3 regions of the Janthinobacterium lyxosi genome follow, and region 1 is predicted to be linked to each of the others. Evidence: predicted binding sites of a transcription regulator. Region 1 holds the regulator's gene; each other region holds the start of a gene.
What was found. The regulator LexA, encoded in region 1, represses DNA repair genes until DNA is damaged. The targets are predictions, from matches to a motif close to ACTGTATNNNNATACAGT.

Region 1 (4,187 bases):
CCGTCGCAAGGGCATCGAACATGGCTCGCTGCACAAGCCTGTGCATACCTCCGTCGCGTTCGGCTACGGCGATGCGCGCCAGCTCGCTTCCGTGTTCCAGGGCAAGGAGCCGGGCTTTCGCTATGGCCGCCAGGGCAATCCGACCGTTTCCGCGCTGGAAGACAAGGTCAACAAGATGGAAGACGGCGTGGCGACCCTGTGCTTCGCCACCGGCATGGGCGCCATCGGCGCCGTAGTGCAATCCTTGCTACGCGCGGGCGACCATGTGGTGTCGTCGGCTTTTCTGTTTGGCAATACCAACAGCCTGTGGCAAACGGTGACGGGGCAGGGCATCGCCGTGTCGTTTGTCGATGCTACCGATGTGGCCAACGTGGCCGCCGCCATCACGCCGGCCACGCGCATCGTGTTCGTGGAAACCATCGCCAATCCGCGCACGCAGATCGCCGACCTGGCGAAGATCGGCGCGCTGTGCAAGGAACGTGGCATCTTGTATATCGTCGACAACACCATGACGACGCCGTACCTGTTCCGCCCGAAAGCGGTGGGCGCGGGCCTGGTAGTCAATGCGTTGACCAAATCCATCGGCGGCCACGGCAATGCGCTGGGTGGCAGCTTGACGGACACGGGCGTGTTCGACTGGAAGCAGTACCCGAACATTTTCGAGAATTACAAGAAGGCGGCGCCCGCGCAGTGGGGTATCGCGCAAATCCGCGCCAAGGCCTTGCGCGACTTTGGCGCCTCGCTGGGACCGGAAGCGGCGCACCATATCGCTGTCGGCGCGGAAACCATGGCCTTGCGCATGGAGCGCACCTGCTCGAACGCCCTGGCGCTGGCCACCATGCTGGCCGCCGACCCGCGCGTGGCTGCCGTGCATTACCCGGGCTTGATGTCGCACCCGCAGCATGCGCTGGCGAGCGACTTGTTCCGCAGCTATGGTTCCCTGTTCAGCTTTGAGCTGACAGACGGCATCGACTGCTTCGATTTCCTCAATCGTCTCAATCTTGCCATTCCAGCGAGCAACCTCGGCGACACGCGCACCCTGGTCATTCCCGTCGCCCACACGATTTTCTACGAGATGGGTGCCGAGCGCCGCGCCAGCATGGGCATTGCCGAATCGCTGATCCGCGTGTCCGTCGGTATCGAGGACGAAGCTGATTTATTGGAAGACTTCCGCCAGGCGCTGGACGCATAACAAGCCGCGCAAATGAAAAGGGCCGCAACAGTCATGCTGTTGCGGCCCTTTGTATGTTGAATGCTTAATGCCAGCTGCGCATCAGTCCGACGGCCAGGCCTTCCAGGGCGAATTCATCTTCCGGCGACACGGTAATGACCTTGAAATCGGGGTTTTCCGGCAGCAGTTCGATGACCGAACCCGTTTTCCTGTAGCGCTTGACGGTGACTTCGTCGCCGATGCGGGCGACGACGATCTGGCCGTTCTTGGCGCTATCGACTTTCTTGACGGCCAACAAATCGCCATCCATGATGCCGGCGTCGCGCATGGACCAGCCGCGTACCTTCAGCAGGAAGTCGGGCTTGGCCGAAAACAGGGCCGGGTCCACGTTGTAGCTCGCTTCCAGGTTTTCCTGTGCCAGGATGGGCGAGCCGGCAGCCACGCGGCCGATCAGCGGCAGCGACATCAGCAGTGCTGCCGGCACCTTCGACGGTAGCGTGTCGGCGGCTGCACTTGCCGCCGCACCGATCAGGCGGATGCCGCGCGAGGTGCCGGGCGAAATCTCGATCGCGCCCTTGCGGGCCAGGGCTTGCAAATGCTCTTCGGCCGCATTGGCCGATTTGAAACCCAATTCATTGGCGATTTCGGCACGGGTCGGAGGGAAGCCCGTATTTTCAATCGCGTCCTTGATCAGGTTCAGGATTTGTTCTTGTCGTGCTGTCAGCTTGATCATGAGCGGTGGGTGCATACTAAAATGCTGTCTATATGAACAGTCTGTATTTTTGTACAGTATCGCCCACTATGCAAGGGGATTTCCGTGTTTTCGGCGAATTTCGCAAGAAATACTTGTCCGCGGGCGGAAAGCATGGTGGCGCACGGGCTTTCCGGGCGCTTGTGGAAGGAATGATTGAAACGTTTGCAAAAGGCGGTTATAATCTCCGGCTGACCTTCCCACACCCGTCTTGACGCCGGGGTGGGCGATTATCAATCCGACCTGAAGGAGTTTGCATGCGTCATTATGAAATAGTCTTTATCGTCCATCCGGACCAAAGCGAGCAAGTGCCCGCGATGATCGAACGCTACAAAGCCAGCGTAACCACCCGCGGCGGTTCGGTTCACCGCGTGGAAGATTGGGGCCGCCGTCAAATGGCTTACTCGATCCAAAAGCTGCCTAAAGCACACTACATCTGCCTGAACATCGAATGCGACAACGAGACCCTGGTCGAGTTGGAAACAGCATTCAAATTCAATGATGCCGTGTTGCGTCACCTGACCGTTAAAATGAAGAAAGCTGAAACAGCTCCTTCGCCGATGATGAAATCGGTACAACGCGAAGACGCGGCCAAAAGCCACCGCACCGAAGCACCAGCAGCCGCTCCAGCCGCCGCCGCAGCTTAATTCTTGACCAGGATCGTGCGCTGAACCAGCTACAAGTAACCGCCATCATTGCCGAGCGCGAAATATTGCGCTATACCCCGGCAGGGCTGCCGATTGTGAATGCAGTACTGCAACACAGTTCGCAGCAGATGGAAGCAGGGATTGCCCGTTTGACCGAGTTTGATGTTGCCGCGCTAGCCGCTGGTGAAATATCAGGCCGGTTCAGCCAGGCAAGCTTGGGCGGGGTCTATCAGTTCACGGGTTTCCTGGCCAGGAAGAGCCGCAACAGCAAGAGTTTGGTGTTTCACATCATTGATTTTAGTGCAGTCACTTTGACTAGCGCATTTTAGATACAGGAGCCTGACATGGCATTCGGTAAAAAGTTCGACAAAAATAAGCTCAAGCTTAAAGAAAAACGCAAACAGCAAAATCCGTTGTTCAAACGCAAGAAGTTCTGCCGCTTCACCGCAGCTCACGTTGAGCAAGTCGACTACAAAGACGTCGACACGCTGAAAGACTTCGTCCAAGAAAACGGCAAGATCATGCCAGCACGCCTGACCGGTACCAAAGCGCACTACCAGCGCCAAGTCGACACCGCAATCAAGCGCGCTCGCTTCCTCGCGCTGCTGCCATACACCGATCTGCACCACGCTTAATCGGTCAGATATTCCTGGAGAAGAACTATGCAAATCATTCTGTTAGAAAAAGTTGTTAACGTCGGCAACCTCGGCGAAGTCGTCAAAGTCAAAGACGGTTACGCACGTAACTTCCTGATCCCGCAACGCCTGGCACGTCGTGCTACGGCAACCGCTGTGGCTGAATTCGAAGTCAAGCGCGCCGAACTGGAAAAAGCTGCTGCCGCCAAACTGGCCGCATCGCAAGCCCAGGGCGAAAAACTGAGCGGCCTGACCGTTCAAGTTGCTCAAAAAGCTGGCGTCGATGGCCGTCTGTTCGGTTCCGTTACCAACTTCGACATCGCTGAAGCGCTGACCAAGCAAGGTTTTGCTGTTGAAAAAGCACAAATCCGCATGCCTACCGGCCCGCTGAAGATCGTTGGCGAGCACAACGTTTCGGTTGCTCTGCACACCGACGTGGTCGTGGAAGTTGTTATCGCTGTCGTTCCAGACGCGAACGCGTAATCGTCTGCGGGCCTGGCCCGCAAGCGCTACCGTACTGTCAAGCATGATGAAAAGCCGGGTTCGCCCGGCTTTTTTGTGGCCTTTTTTTCGCTCAATTTCAGCCCTTTATTTTTGCCAGCACGCCGAAGCGGGTATAATTCGCGCCATGAACGCCCCCTCTGATCCGCAACTAGATTCCCTCCGTATTCCGCCGCATTCGATCGAAGCAGAACAATCCGTTATCGGTGGTCTGCTGCGCGACAATGCAGCATATGACCGCATCGCCGACTTCATGCATGCGGAGGATTTCTATCGCTATGACCATCGCATCATCTTCGAGCAAATCGTCAAGATGATTAACGGCTCCAGGCCAGCCGATGTCATTACTGTTTTTGAAACCCTGACCCAGCTCGGCAAGGCCGATGATGTGGGCGGACTCGCTTACCTGAACGCCATGGCGCAAAACACGCCATCGGCCGCGAACATCCGGCGTTACGCCGAGATCGTGCGCGACCGCGGCG
Region 2 (4,187 bases), on a different contig from region 1:
CACAGGGCAGCCATCAACTGTTGCAGAAGGAACACAGCGGGGCCACGGCGGGCAGGCCCGCGCGCAGACCTGACCTTTGGCCAGCGGGACGCCGCGTGGCGCGTGCCTAGTCGTCCTCGGGCTCCAGGCCTTTCAAGGCCACCTGCACAGCGCGCTGCGAAAAGCCGCGCTGCATCAGGAAGCGCACCTGCTTGTTGCGCTGTTCGGCATCCTGCGCCACCTGGCCGAACTTGCGACGCCACACTTCGCAGGCGCGCGCGGTCTCGCCTTCGGCCAGGCCCGCCTTGATTTCCTGCAACGCCTCGCCGGCGATGCCATGGCTTTGCAATTCCGCCATGATGCGGCTATTGCCGAAACGGGCCGAGCGGCGATGGATCAGCGATTCGGAAAAACGCTCCTGCGACAGCCAGTTGGCCTGCTCCAGGCTGTCAAGCAAGGCTTCCACATCATCGTCCTCCTGCGCATGCCGCTGCAGCTTGCGCCGCAATTCCATGCGGCTGTGTTCGCGCATCGACAGAAAGCGTAGCGCCCTGCCCTTCAGGCTTAGTTGTACCGCTGCCATCATTCCACCCTATCGTCCATCACATCAACACAAGCGATATACCGTCAAACGCCGGCCAGACACCGCTCAAAAACACCGTCAAAAGCACAAATGCCGCCTGGCGCACGGGCGCGAGGCGGCATTCATTGTAGATCTTTTGCGCGGCAAGCCACGGAGCAAGCGCCCCGCAACCCGCCACAGGCAAGGCCAGCCGAAACTGGCCGTGCCGCAACAGCTGACTAGCCTGCTTACTCGGCGAGCTTGGCTTCCACAGCCTTGGCAGCCTTGTCGGCGGCTTTATCCGCTTTTTCCGGCTTTTCAGCAGCCAGCGGCGGCAGTTCGCGCACGCCCAGCGAAGCGCGGACCTTGTTTTCGATTTCGCGGGCCAGCGCCGGACGCTCTTGCAGGAAGGCGCGGGCGTTGTCCTTGCCCTGGCCGATGCGTTCGCCGTTGTAGCTGTACCACGAACCGGATTTTTCCACGATCTTGGCATCCGAGCCCAGATCCAGGATTTCGCCTTCGCGCGAGGTGCCGGCGCCGTACAGGATGTCGAAGTGCGCTTCCTTGAATGGTGGCGCGATCTTGTTCTTGACGACCTTGACTTTGGTTTCGTTGCCGATCACTTCATCGCCGGACTTGATCGAGCCGGTGCGGCGGATATCCAGGCGCACGGAAGCGTAGAATTTCAGCGCATTGCCGCCCGTGGTGGTTTCCGGGCTGCCGAACATCACGCCGATCTTCATGCGGATCTGGTTGATGAAGATGACCAAGGTATTCGTGCGGTTGATGGAACCGGTCAGCTTGCGCAGGGCTTGCGACATCAGGCGCGCTTGCAAGCCTGGCAGGGAATCGCCCATGTCGCCTTCGATCTCGGCGCGTGGCGTCAGTGCCGCCACGGAGTCGATGACGACCAGGTCGACGCTGCCCGAACGCACGAGGGCGTCGCAGATTTCCAGCGCCTGCTCACCCGTATCCGGTTGCGAGATCAGCAATTCGTGCAGGTTCACGCCCAGCTTTTGCGCGTAACCGACGTCCAGCGCGTGCTCGGCATCGATAAAGGCGCAAGTACCGCCCAGCTTTTGCATTTCAGCAATGGTTTGCAGGGTCAGGGTGGTTTTACCCGACGATTCCGGACCGTAGATTTCCACCACGCGGCCGCGTGGCAAGCCGCCCACGCCCAGCGCGATATCGAGGCCGAGCGAACCGGTCGACACGACTTGCACTTCTTCGATCACCGCGCTGGCATCCATGCGCATGACCGAACCTTTGCCAAACTGCTTCTCGATCTGCGCCAGTGCGGCGGCGAGCGCCTTGGCTTTTTCCGATGCGGGTACTACAGCTTTTTTATCGTCCATATGTTCTTTCAGCCGTTCTACAGTTGCAGATCCATTTGAATCCTGCAGCCTGCGATAGCGCCAGTGGGTTAAATTCTTTACACAGACAGTACTGTATAAAAAAACAGTGATCAATGCAAGCGGAACGTGGATTTGTTTTGAAACAGATCAATACAACCCTGGTTTTTCACAAAAACTATCCACCTTGCGGAAAATGAAACACAATACAGACTTCAGATGTCCTGATGTTGCAAGCATAGGAAGTGCACCATGCGTATTTTACTTGCCGAAGATGACAGCGTGCTGGCCGATGGCCTGACCCGCTCGCTGCGCCAGTCCGGTTATGCGATCGACTACGTCCAGACCGGCCAGGAGGCCGACACGGCCCTGTCCACCCAGGAATTCGACCTGCTGATCCTCGACCTGGGCCTGCCGAAGATGTCCGGCCTGGAGGTGCTGCGCCGCCTGCGCGCGCGCGCCTCGCTGCTGCCGGTGCTGATCCTGACGGCCGCCGATTCCATCGAACAACGCGTGAATGGCCTCGACCTGGGTGCCGATGATTATATGGCCAAGCCGTTCGCCCTGTCGGAACTGGAGGCAAGAGTGCGCGCCCTGACGCGCCGCGGCGCCGGCGGCGGCGCCACCGTCATCAAGCACGGCCCCCTCAGCTACGACCAGGTGGGGCGCAGCGCCTACATCAACGATCAGATGCTCGACCTGTCGGCACGCGAACTGGGCTTGCTGGAAATCTTGCTGGGCCGCACCGGCCGTCTCGTCTCGAAAGAACAGTTGGTCGACCACCTGTGCGAATGGGGCGAAGAAGTGTCGAACAACGCCATCGAAGTGTATGTGCACCGTTTGCGCAAGAAGATCGAGGTGGGCGGCGTGCGCATCGCCACCGTGCGCGGCCTCGGCTATTGCCTGGAAAAATACTCGGAAGCGGCGCGCCTGAACGCCGAAGCGGGCGAGTCGGCGAGCCCGGCCAGCGGACCCACCAGCAAGTGAAGGCGCGCGAGGCGCCAGCGGACGAGGCGGACGACGACGACTGGTTCGAGCCGCCCACCACGGAGCAGGATGACACCATCGAGCATTCGCTGTTTGGCGAAATCCTCGACTGGATGCTGGCGCCCTTGCTGCTGCTGTGGCCGATGAGCATCGCCATCACCTATCTGGTGGCCAAGGGCATCGCCAATCAGCCGTTCGACCATGCGCTGGAAGACAGCGTAACGGTGCTGACGCAACAGGTCAAGCAAGCCGACGGCGCGATGCTGCGCCGCGTGCAGGACAAGAACAGCAGTAACAAGGGCCGCGACTTCCTGCGCGGCGACGATGTCGACACCCTGTATTACCTGGTGGTGGGCGGGCACGGCGAATACCTCGACGGCGACCGCGACTTGCCACCGCCGCAAGACCCCGACAAATACCGCAGCGGCATGGTGCTGTTTCGCAACGACACCATCCACGGCACGCCCGTGCGCGTCGCGTTCAGCTATCTCGACATGCCGTCCAGCACCGACGACGAACCGCGCCGCACGCTGGTGCAAGTGGCCGAGACGCTGGAAAAGCGCGCCCAGCTGGCCAATGAAATCATCAAGGGCGTGATCTTGCCGCAGTTCATCATCCTGCCCGTGATCCTGGCCCTGGTCTGGTTTGCCCTGGCGCGCGGCCTGTCGCCGCTGGCGCAATTGCAGGAGCGCATACGCGCGCGGCCGCCCGACGACCTCTCCCCCATCGAATCGGGCCAGGTGCCCGAGGAAATCACGCCACTGGTCGGTTCGCTCAACGAGATGCTCGCGCGGCTATCTCTGTCGATCGACATGCAGAAACGCTTCATCGCCGATGCCGCGCACCAGATGAAAACGCCGCTGGCCGGCATGCGCATGCAATCCGAGCTGGCCCTGCGCCAGACCGACCACGACGAGATTCACCGCTCGCTGCTGCAACTGGCGAAAAGTTCGGAGGCGGCCACGCGCCTGGTGAACCAGCTGCTGGCCCTGGCGCGCGCGGAAAACCAGCCGCAGGCGGGCACGGCGTTCGAACCGATCGAGCTGAGCGAACTGGCGCGCGGCGTGGTGCAGGACTGGGTGCAAGCCTCGTTTGCCCAGCATATCGACCTGGGCTTCGAACAGCCAGCGTATTCGATCATGATTTCCGGCAATGCCATGATGCTGCGTGAACTGCTGAGTAATCTGATCGACAATGCCCTGCGCTACACGCCGGCTGGCGGCAGCGTCACGGTGCGCGTGCGCAGCACCCTGGAGCTGGCCATCCTGGAAGTGGAAGATACGGGCCCCGGCATACCGCCGGCCGAG
Region 3 (4,187 bases), on a different contig from region 1:
CTGGCGTGACCAGGATGGCCAGCGACACCATCTTCATTTCATAGGCCTGGATTTTCTTGCCCAGGTATTCAGGCGTGCGGCCTATCATCAGGCCGGCGATGAAGACGGCCAGGATGGCGAACATCAGCATGCCGTACAGGCCCGTGCCCACGCCGCCGAAAACCACTTCGCCGAACTGCATCAGCAGCAGCGGCACCATGCCACCCAGGGGCATGTAGGAATCGTGCATGGAATTGACGGCGCCGCAGGATGCCGCCGTCGTCACCGCCGCGAACAGGGTCGAGGAGCTGATGCCGAAGCGCGTTTCCTTGCCTTCCATATTGCCCCCAGATTGCAGGCTGCTGGCCTGCTGATCCACGCCCAGTGCCTGCAGATTCGGATTGGCTTGCTGCTCGGCGCTCATCACGCCAGCCGTCATGACGACAAAGATCAGGGACATCGCGGCCAGCACGGCCCAGCCCTGGCGCAGGTCGCCCACCATGCGGCCAAAGGTGAAGCACAAGCCGGCGGGAATGATGAAAATGGCCAGCATCTGCAGGAAGTTCGACAGCACCGTGGGATTTTCATATGGGTGCGAGGAATTGGCATTGAAAAAGCCGCCGCCATTCGTTCCCAGCAGCTTGATCGATTCCTGCGAAGCGACGGGACCCATGGCGATCGTCTGCGTCGTCGCCACTTGCGCTTCCATTACGGGTTTACCGGCGGCGTCCAGCACGGGCTGGCCATCGGCCGTCATTTTCGGCGTTTCATACGCCACCTGGTCGATCAGCGTCACTTCCTTGTAGGCGGAAAAATTCTGGATCATGCCTTCGCCCATGAAGGCGACCGACAGGGCCAGCGCCAGCGGCAGCAGGATGTACAGCGTGGAGCGCACCAGGTCGACCCAGAAGTTGCCGATCGATTTGCCCGAGCGCGAGGCGAAACCGCGCACCAGCGCGAAGATCACGGCGATGCCAGTGGCCGCCGAAAAGAAGTTCTGGCATGCCATGCCCAGCATCTGGGTCAGGTAGCTCATGGTCTGTTCGCCGCCGTAGCCCTGCCAGTTGGTATTGGCGACGAAGCTGACGGTGGTATTGAACGAGGAATCGGGGCTGACGGCGCCCAAACCCTGTGGATTGAGGGGCAAGAAGCCCTGCAGGCGCTGCAGGCCGTACACGAAGACGGCGCCCACGGTATTGAAGACGATCAGGGCGATGGCGTAGCTTTTCCAGCCCATGGCCTTGTCGGCAGGAAGGCCGGACCAGCGGTACAGCAGGTTTTCCAGCTTTTGCAGCCAGCCCAGGCCGCGCACGGGGGCGTCGCCCGCCACCTTGGCCATATACAGGCCCAGCGGATAGCCGGCGGCCAGCAGTACGGCCAGGAAGGCCACCAGCAACATTAATGATTGCGTCGTCATCACAGTTCCTCCGCCTTCAGCAGCGCCACCAGCAGGTAGACGAGCAGGCCAGCCGAGACCACGGCGCCCAGCACATAAAACGCGTTCATTTGACGCTCCCTAATTTGTCGCAGGCGACGGCAAAGCCGGCCGCCAGGACGAAAAAAACGGCAATCAAGCCGAGATACACGATATCCATTCCCACCCTCATTCAGGTTTGTTTTGATAGTGAGCAGATTAGCCAAAAGGGTCTAAAAAATTTGTAAAGACTGGGGAGGCGACTGTAAACAAGATGTAAAAACAGGGACTTTGCCGCATAAAATGCTCCACAATTGGCGCAAAACCACGCGCGCAGCGCACTGTTGTTGCCCTGGAGTAGCGCTATTGCTCGCTGGACAAGATAGAATGCGCGAGCGTCCGCACAAGGACGCCATGCCTGCCGCACTGCCCTCTCCCAGTGACGCTGGACGGGATATACTGTATATTTATACAGTTATCGCCGCCGTTGTCATTGCGCCCTGCAGTGCCATGGCCTGGCGTTCCAACCACTGTCTTTACTTAGCTTGAACACGTATGGCCACTAAAAAACCAGCATCCGACTACAGCGAATCATCCATCCGTGTCCTGAAAGGACTGGAACCCGTCAAGCAGCGCCCGGGGATGTACACCCGCACTGAAAATCCGCTGCACATCATTCAGGAAGTGATCGACAATGCCTCCGACGAGGCGCTGGGCGGTCATTGCACGCATATCGCCGTGACGCAAAACACGGATGGCAGCATCACCGTCGAAGACAACGGTCGCGGCATTCCCGTCGGCCTGCACCCGGAAGAAGGCGTGCCGACGGTGGAAATCGTGTTTACACGGCTGCACGCGGGCGGCAAGTTCGACAAGGGTTCGGGCGGCGCCTACGCGTTCTCGGGTGGCTTGCACGGTGTCGGCGTGTCCGTCACCAATGCGCTGTCGACGCGCCTGGAAATCACCGTCTGGCGCAAGGAAAGCGACGGCAACGGCCTGCATCACATGGTGTTTGCGAATGGCGACGTGATCGAGCCCTTGAGTTCCCGCCCCGCCCCGCGCGACGGCAAGAAGTCGGGCACGCGCGTCACCGCCTGGCCCGATGCGAAGTATTTTGATTCGCCGAATATCTCGCAAACCGAGCTGCAGCGCCTGCTGCGCTCGAAAGCCGTGCTGCTGCCCGGCGTGACCGTCACGCTGACCAACGCCAAGACGGGCGATACGCAAACCTGGCAGTACGCGGAAGGCTTGCGTGGCTACCTGACCGAATCGCTGGCGCAGGTATCGAATGGCGAAACCCTGATTCCCCTGTTCGAAGGCGCGCAATACGCGGGGCCTGACTCGGAAGGCTTTGCCGAAGGCGAAGGCGCGGCCTGGGTGGTGGCGTGGACGGAAGAAGGCGCCATCGTGCGCGAATCGTATGTCAACCTGATTCCCACCTCGAATGGCGGCACGCACGAATCGGGCTTGCGCGACGGCCTGTTCGGCGCCGTGAAAAACTTCGTCGAGATGCACTCGCTGCTGCCGAAAGGCGTGAAACTGCTGCCGGAAGACGTCTTTGCGCGCGCCTCGTTCGTGCTGTCGGCCAAGGTGCTTGACCCGCAATTCCAGGGCCAGATCAAGGAACGCCTCAATTCGCGCGACGCCGTGCGCCTGGTCTCGACCTTCACCAAGCCGCCGCTGGAACTGTGGCTGAACCAGCACGTCGATTACGGCAAGAAGCTGGCCGATCTCGTGATCAAGCAGGCGCAGTCGCGCCAGCGCTCGCTGCAAAAAGTGGAAAAGAAAAAATCCTCGGGCGTCGCCGTTTTGCCGGGCAAGCTGACCGACTGCGAATCGTCGGACATCACGCGCAATGAACTGTTCCTCGTCGAGGGTGACTCGGCGGGCGGTTCGGCCAAGATGGGCCGCGACAAGGAATTCCAGGCCATCCTGCCCCTGCGCGGCAAGGTCCTGAACTCGTGGGAGACGGACCGCGACCGCCTGTTTGCCAATAACGAGATCCACGATATTGCCGTGGCCATCGGCGTCGATCCGCACAGCGTGGGCGACTCGCCCGACCTGTCCGGCCTGCGCTACGGCAAGATCTGCATCCTGTCGGATGCTGACGTGGACGGCTCGCACATCCAGGTACTGCTGCTGACACTGTTCTTCAAGCATTTCCCGGCCCTGATCAACAAGGGACACATCTGCATCGCCCGTCCGCCACTGTACCGCGTGGACGCGCCGGCGCGCGGCAAGAAGCCGATGCAGAAAATCTATGCGCTCGACGACGGCGAACTGGTCGCCATCGAGGACAAGCTGCGCAAGGAAGGCGTGAAACAGGGCGCCTGGTCGATCTCCCGCTTCAAGGGCCTGGGCGAGATGAACGCCGAACAGCTGTGGGAAACGACGATGAACCCGGACACGCGCCGTTTGCTGCCCGTGACCCTGGGCGAAATCGACCACATGACTTCCTCCGCCCGCTTCAACATGTTGATGGGCAAGGGCGAAGCGGCAGGACGCCGCGCCTGGATCGAGGAACACGGCAATGAAGCGGAGGCAGATATCTGATGATCATCGGTATCGACCTGGGCACCACCAACAGCCTGGTCGCCATCTGGCGCGACGGCAAGGCTTGCATCATCCCGAACGCGCTGGGCGAACACCTGACGCCATCGTGCGTCAGCATCGACGACGACGGCAGCGTGCTGGTGGGCCGCGCCGCGCGCGAGCGCCTGCAGACGCACCCGCAGCTGACAGCCGCCGTCTTCAAACGCTACATGGGCAGTGAAAAAAAGATCACCCTCGGCAC

Region 2: recA (recombinase RecA) is a predicted target of LexA. The motif match lies at 1,987-2,004, and genes of this name have one in related genera.
Region 3: ACQ4WP_RS12580 (DNA topoisomerase IV subunit B) is a predicted target of LexA. The motif match lies at 1,852-1,869, and genes of this name have one in related genera.

Annotation. Positions count from the first base shown of each region.
Region 1 is NZ_JBNYXM010000003.1:96,767-100,953, reverse strand. Features, by position in the region: gene ACQ4WP_RS03810 (cystathionine gamma-synthase family protein) at 1-1,192, shown strand, start outside; gene lexA (transcriptional repressor LexA) at 1,257-1,904, opposite strand; gene rpsF (30S ribosomal protein S6) at 2,180-2,569, shown strand; gene priB (primosomal replication protein N) at 2,590-2,898, shown strand; gene rpsR (30S ribosomal protein S18) at 2,914-3,204, shown strand; gene rplI (50S ribosomal protein L9) at 3,232-3,687, shown strand; gene ACQ4WP_RS03780 (replicative DNA helicase) at 3,833-4,187, shown strand, end outside.
Region 2 is NZ_JBNYXM010000009.1:9,486-13,672, forward strand. Features, by position in the region: gene recX (recombination regulator RecX) at 107-562, opposite strand; gene recA (recombinase RecA) at 790-1,896, opposite strand; gene ACQ4WP_RS11205 (response regulator) at 2,146-2,880, shown strand; gene ACQ4WP_RS11210 (sensor histidine kinase) at 2,877-4,187, shown strand, end outside.
Region 3 is NZ_JBNYXM010000010.1:49,907-54,093, forward strand. Features, by position in the region: gene kdpA (potassium-transporting ATPase subunit KdpA) at 1-1,396, opposite strand, end outside; gene kdpF (K(+)-transporting ATPase subunit F) at 1,396-1,485, opposite strand; gene ACQ4WP_RS12580 (DNA topoisomerase IV subunit B) at 1,949-3,946, shown strand; gene ACQ4WP_RS12585 (molecular chaperone HscC) at 3,946-4,187, shown strand, end outside.